2 regions of the Luteibacter sp. P1_D3 genome follow, and region 2 is predicted to be linked to the other one. Evidence: predicted binding sites of a transcription regulator. Region 2 holds the regulator's gene; the other holds the start of a gene.
What was found. Region 2 encodes FliA, which starts transcription of late flagellar genes. Its sites were predicted from a motif close to TAAAGTTTNNCNNNCNNNGGCCGATAA; they were not measured.
Positions count from the first base shown of each region.

Region 1 (3,403 bases), on a different contig from region 2:
GACCCTTGCGGGGCAGGGTGTATCGGCGGGTGGCAGCCTGGCACTGGCGGCGGGGAACAACCTGTCGCTGGAGTCCAGCCTCACGACGACACATCCGTACCAGTGGAGTAACTCGATCACGGGGACGCAGGCTGAAGGCCTCACCCTCAGTGCGGGGAAGGACCTGTCACTGGTAGCCGGCAACAACCTCAACCTCTCGGCAACGACGGTTAAGGCTGGCGGCAATGCAGCGCTCCAGGCAGGCAATGACCTGACCCTGGGCGCCGTACAGAGCGGCACCCGTTGGAGCACGCAGACAAAGGGCAGCAGCGTCGAGGCGGGCGGCTCGCTCATGGTCCAGGCGGGTCACGATCTCAGCGCGCAGGCCAGCTCGCTGAATGCGGGCAGCGACATGGCCCTGCTGGCCGGTCACGACCTGTCGCTCACGACGACGACGAACGGAACATCGACCAAGACCACGCACGACGTCACGAGCCTCGATGCCGGTGGCAACCTGGCCATAGCGGCAGGCCACGATGCCACGCTTGAAGGTACCCAGATCAAGGTAGGTGGCGCCGCGGCATTGCAGGCCGGCAACGACCTGAATATGACGGCGGTTACGGATAGCCAGACGAGCACGTCGAGCTGGAAGGAAGGCAAGAAGCACATCACCCAGACGACTACCGACGAGACGGTGCGTGGGGTGACCGTGGATGCCGGGACGGGCGTGCAGGTTGCGGCCGGTCATGACGCCACGCTGGATGCGGCGACGATTGGGACGAAAACGGGTGATCTTACCTTGGCGGCTGGGCATGACTTGACGCTCAATGCCGAGGGCGAGTCGCACGAGGTCGTCACCGATACGAAGAAAAAGAAGAGCGGCCTGCTCAGCAGCAAGACCACCGTCATGGGCGACGGTAATGCATTACAAGGAGCGGTGGGTGCGGGTGTCAGCGAAGCTGCGAGTGGCGCGATGGAGACGTACCTTGAACAGCACAATATTTCTCCGCGCAGCCCTGAAGGTCAGGCAATGCTGCAATTGGCTGGGGCGGCAATCGGTGGCGTTGCGGGCGGTGGTGCGGGGGCGAGCACCGCACTTGCGGGCCAGGTCTACAACGAGAAGCTGCACCCGGATCTGCTGAAGGGTGTTCTGGCTAACGTTGCGGAGTTCGCGAAGGAGAACGGGTTGAGCACTGAGGAAGCCCAGAACAGACTTGTTCTCGAGGCGATTCGACTGCAGGATTCTGCGACAGACCTCGGTCTTGGAACGGATCAAATCGGAGGAAGCAAGGGGCTCGCCGATGACTCCTTGGCACGCGGCTTTTTGCAGAAGAATAATCTCTACCAGGTAGGTGGAGAGACGGTCGATATCTTCAAGCCGGTTGTGTGCGTGAAAATAGATGTTGCGCCTTCCCAAATAGGCTAACGCATGCGCTTTGATCAATTCATGGATATAGAAACCAAAGACCATTTCGCGGACTTCGTTGACGCGTTGATCGAAGATCTCGCACTCAACTCGGACGAGTGGGAAAACCCGGATCTGGCAAGCTTTCTGTCCGCCATGGCTGCCTGGACCAGATCCTCAGATCAGTACGCCAAGGCCAGCGGTGACGGGAAGGTTACTAGTCCGAGTTGGAGCACGTTTGCAAAAGTCCTAAGTGCATCAAGGGTCTACGAGTAGCGACTCGACACCCGTATGTATAGGGAACGTCTTGCTCGGACCATCATCGAATTGGCACCACCCCCTAAAGCTTTCCCCCCCAAGGCCGATAAGACCATCGAACGAACCCCCGGGCGACACGCGCCCAGGGCCGAACCGGTACGGACGATGGCGAAGAAATCCTCCAAAGACGCAACGTTGGCGCCCCTGGCGCTCGACGCGGACCTGCGTATTGCCGCGGCCCCGGCCTTGCGCGATACCCTGCTCAAGGCGCTTGCCGCCGGCGACGCCGTCGAACTTGACGGTACGGCGGTGGCCCAGGTGGATACGGCGGCCCTGCAGCTGCTCGCGGCGTTTTCCCGCGATGCGCGTGCGGCCGGGCTTTCCGTGACCTGGACCGGTGCCAGCGACAGCCTGCAGCGCGGCGTGGCCGTGCTCGGCCTCAACTCATTGATTGAACTGCCGGCTCGCGCCGGCGTGAACTGAAGGTGCTCCGATGGCTAAGATTCTTGCGGTAGACGACTCGGCTTCCATGCGCAGCATGGTGGCTTTCACCCTTCGCGGTGCCGGTCACGATGTCGAGGAGGCCGATAACGGCCAGGCGGCACTCGATTCGGCAGCTGTCCACAAGTTCGACCTGATCCTGGCTGACGTGAACATGCCGGTGATGGACGGCATCACGATGGTTCGCGAGATCCGCACCCGTGCGGACTACCGCGGTATCCCCATTCTGATGCTCACCACCGAATCGAACCCGGAAAAGAAGATGGAAGGCAAGGCGGCCGGCGCGACCGGCTGGCTGGTCAAGCCGTTCGATCCGGACCAGCTCCTGGCGACGGTCAACCGCGTCCTCGGCTGATCCCAGCCGCGTCTGTTTCCACTTTAGTGTTCCGGTAATTCCAGGGTCTCCCCATGTCCAAAGTCGATCTGGCGCAATTCCACAAGGCGTTTTACGAGGAGAGCCTCGATGGTCTCGACGCCATGGAGCAGGCCCTGCTCGCCCTGGACGAGGGCGCCGAGGATCCGGAACTGATCAACGTGGTGTTCCGCGCCGCCCATTCGATCAAGGGCGGCGCGGCCACCTTCGGTTTCACCGATGTCGCTGCCTTCACCCACGTCGCCGAAAACCTGATGGACGAGGTCCGCAGCGGCCGCCGTCCGATGGAAAAGGCCGTAGTAGAACTGCTGCTGCGTTCGGGTGACACCGTGCGCGACATGCTTTCCCTGTCGATGACCGGCCAGCCGGCCGCCACGGCGGAAAGCCAGGCCCTCCTGGCCGAGCTGTCGGCGATGGTCTCGGGCAACGCGGTCGCTCCGGTAGCTGTCGCGAAGGCTGCCGCTCCGGTCGAAGCGATCGAAGGCTGGGACATCGCCTTCCGTCCCTTCGACTACCTGCTGAAGTCCGGTAACGATCCGGCCCGCATGTTCCGCGAACTCGAGGCCCTCGGTCCGCTCGCGGTCACCTGCGATGCCAGCAAACTTCCCGCGCTGGCCGATATGGACGCCGAGTCGTCCTACCTCGGTTGGACGCTCCGCCTCGATGCCGGCGCCAAGCGCGCCGCCGTCGAAGGCGTGTTCGACTGGGTCGATGGCGACTGCGACCTGACCGTGACGCCGCGCATCGCCGCGCCCGCCCCGGTGGCCGAGGTTGTGGCCGCTGCACCGGCGGCTGCTGCCGCGTCGCGCGCCGTGCGCGATCCCGCTGCCAATAGCGAGTCGAGCTCGGTCCGCGTCGGCATCGAAAAGATCGACACTCTGATCAAC
Region 1 covers NZ_JBFUAT010000031.1:44,487-47,889, reverse strand. The annotation lists partial or broken gene AC1DYM_RS17945 (hemagglutinin repeat-containing protein) at 1-1,405, shown strand, start outside; gene AC1DYM_RS17940 (DUF7660 family protein) at 1,409-1,660, shown strand; gene AC1DYM_RS17935 (STAS domain-containing protein) at 1,808-2,125, shown strand; gene AC1DYM_RS17930 (response regulator) at 2,136-2,498, shown strand; gene AC1DYM_RS17925 (chemotaxis protein CheA) at 2,552-3,403, shown strand, end outside.
Region 1: a site for FliA is predicted at 1,726-1,752, ahead of AC1DYM_RS17935 (STAS domain-containing protein). Genes of this name have one in related genera too.

Region 2 (3,403 bases):
CAGCCGCTGCGCGCCCGCGTGCTTCGCGAGATGACCCGCCTGGGTATCGATGGCGATGTGGCCCGCGCACTGTGCGCCGAGCTGCCCGCCGGCATGACCGCCGAGCAGGCACGTTACCTGCCGCTGGGCATCCTCTCGCGCAACATCCGCACCAGCGGGCGCAACTTCGACACGGTCGGCGGCGGCGTCACCGCGCTGGTCGGTACCACCGGCGTCGGCAAGACGACGACCATCGCCAAGCTCGCCGCGCGCGCCGTGCTTCGCCACGGTGCCTCCAACGTCGCCCTGATCAGCGCCGACCAGTACCGCATCGGTGCCGGCGCGCAGCTGGAGCATTACGGCCGCCTGCTCGGTGTGCGCGTGTACAACGCCCATGACGCCGACAGCCTGCGCAACGTGCTCCTCCAGCTGCGCAGCAAGCACACCGTGCTGGTCGACACTGCCGGCATGGCCGGCAACGATCCCAAGCTGCAGCAGCAGTTCGACACGCTGCGCGCGACCTCGAACCTGCGCGTTTGCCTGGTGCTCGCCGCCAATGCGCAGGCCCAGGCCATCGACAACGCGATCCGCTCGTACGCGCCGCTGTCGCCGCAGACCGCCATCCTTACCAAGCTCGACGAGGCACCGCTGATCGGCGGCGCCCTGTCGGCACTCATTCGCCACGCCATGCCGCTGGACTACACCACCGACGGGCAGCGCGTGCCCGAAGACATCGCCTCCGCCGATGCGCGCAAGCTGGTCTGCCTCGCGGCCCAGTTGCTCAAGCAGCGCAACGAGGAGCCCGACGACGCCATCCTTGCCGATCGTTTCGGCACCGCGGCGCCCGCGCTCGCCTGATCGGGAACCCGCATAACGTGACTACCGCCACCGCACACTCTTTCACGGCAGTGAACTCCTTCATGACCACACACGTCGATAGCACCCAGGCCGCCGGCCTCAACTGGCTTGACGACCGTCGCCCCACACGCAGCATCGCGATCGCGGGCGGCAAGGGCGGCGTCGGCAAGACCACCGTGGCGGTCAACCTCGGTATGGCCCTGGCCATGGGCGGACGCGACGTMGTCCTGCTCGATGCCGATCTGGCCATGGCCAATATCGACGTGCTGCTCGGGCTGCAGCCGACCCGTCATCTCGGACACATGCTCGAGGGCGAGTGCCGCATCGAGGATCTGATCCTCCAGGCGCCGCATGGCCTGAAGGTGATTCCGGCCACCTCCGGCGCCCGTCGCATGGCGCAGCTGCCGAACATCGAGCACGCCGCCGTCATCCGCGCGTTCGACGAATACCCGATCGCTCCCGAATACCTGATCGTCGACACCGCCGCCGGCATTTCGGACAGCGTGTCCATGTTCGCCGCCGCTTCGGACGAAGTCGTGGTGGTGGTCTGCGACGAGCCGGCCTCGCTGACCGATGCCTACGCCCTGATCAAGGTCATGAGCCGCGAGTTCGGCGTGAACCGCTTCCGCATCGTGGCCAACATGGTCCGCCACGCCCAGGAAGGCCGCCAGTTGTTCGAGAAACTGTCCCGGGTGACCAACCGGTTCCTGGATGTTTCCTTGGATTTCATGGGGATGGTCCCGCACGACGAGTACCTGCGCCAGGCGATTCGCCGCCAATCGGCGGTGGTCGATGTCTGGCCGAGCAGCCGATCCGCCGTCGGATTCAAGAATCTGGCCAGGTCGGTCGATACATGGGGTGAACCCGAACCCCGTGCTCAGGGTCGCATCGGCTTTTTCGCCGAGCGGTCCCACCTGGGAGGAGGGTTGCCACTGTGAGCGTTGCGACGGAATACCTTGAAGTCACGCGAATCCCGGCGGATCAATTGGTACGAACCCACGCGCCGCTGGTGCGCCGGATCGCCTATCACCTGATGGGCCGGCTGCCGCCGAGCGTGGATGCAAACGACCTCATGCAGGCCGGAATGATCGGACTGCTGGAGGCCGCAAGAAATTACTCGCCGACTCGCGCGGCCAGTTTCGAGACCTATGCGGGTATCCGCATACGGGGCGCGATGCTGGACGAACTGCGCAAGACGGACTGGACCCCCCGCTCCGTGCACCGGAAGTTGCGCGAGGTGGCTGAAGTAACGAGGCAGATCGAGAACGAAACGGGTGGTGATGCCGAAGACGCCGAAGTGATGAAGCGGCTGGGCATCGACGCCATGGAGTACAACCAGATTCTGGCCGACGCGGCGAGCGCGCGGTTGCTCAGTCTTACGGCGCCCGAAGGCGACGAAGGCGCGGCAATCGATGTCGCGGACCCGGATGCCGCGGGTCCGGAAGGGCTCTTCGAACAGGACGGCTTGCGCGATGCGCTGGCCCAATCCATCGACGGCCTGCCCGAACGCGAGAAGCTGGTGATGTCGCTGTACTACGATGAAGAGCTCAACCTGAAGGAAATCGGTGCGGTGCTGGGTGTGAGTGAATCGCGGGTGTGCCAGATCCATGGCCAGGCCCTGATCCGCCTCCGCGCACGCATGACGGGTTGGAAAGACAAGCATTGACGGCATTACGGTGCCGTCGCCGGTAAGAACGCGCAGTCAGGCGGAGACGAGTTTTGGACAAGAACATGAAAATCCTCGTGGTGGACGATTTCTCCACCATGCGGCGCATCGTCAGGAATCTCCTGGTCGAGCTGGGATTCACGAACACCCTCATCCAGGAGGCTGAAGACGGCAACGCGGCGCTCACGATGCTGCGCGCCCAGCCCTTCGACCTGGTGGTGACCGACTGGAACATGCCCAACATGACGGGCATCGACCTGCTCCGCGCGATCCGCGCGGACGCCGCGCTGAAGTCGATGCCGGTGCTGATGGTCACGGCCGAGAACAATCGCGACCAGATCATCGCTGCCGCGCAGAGTGGCGTGAACGGCTACGTGGTCAAGCCGTTCACGGCGGTCACGCTGAAGGAAAAGCTCGACAAGATCTTCGAACGACTCGCCGCGGCTGCGGGCTAAGGGAATAACGATGAACACCATGCTTACCGCCGGCCACGAGGTCGTTCCCGAGCTGCGCGAGTTGCTCGATGCCGATGACAGCGTCGCCTTCGAACAGGCGCTCGACCGCCTGTTGCGCAGCCGTGAACAGCACCTGTTCCTGGCCCTGGGCCACCTCGCGCGCGATCTTCATGAGTCGGTCCGCCGCCTCGCCTCCGATATCTCCAGCGATGGTGTGCCGGGCAACATGAGCGACGCGCGCAAGCACCTGCGCGACGTGCTCGAGATGAGCTCGCAGGCCGCCCACCGCACCCTCGATTTCAGCGACAAGCTGCGCCCGCAAGCGCAGGCGCTGGCCAAGCAGGCCGACGAAGTGCTGGTGCTCGACCAGGCCGATCCCGCCTTCGCAACGAGCGCGACGGCCCTGGCCGTGCGCGTCGGCGATTTCGCGCAGAGCTGCGACATC
Region 2 covers NZ_JBFUAT010000001.1:263,002-266,404, reverse strand. The annotation lists gene flhF (flagellar biosynthesis protein FlhF) at 1-837, shown strand, start outside; gene AC1DYM_RS01220 (MinD/ParA family protein) at 900-1,775, shown strand; gene AC1DYM_RS01215 (RNA polymerase sigma factor FliA) at 1,772-2,503, shown strand; gene cheY (chemotaxis response regulator CheY) at 2,557-2,958, shown strand; gene AC1DYM_RS01205 (protein phosphatase CheZ) at 2,969-3,403, shown strand, end outside.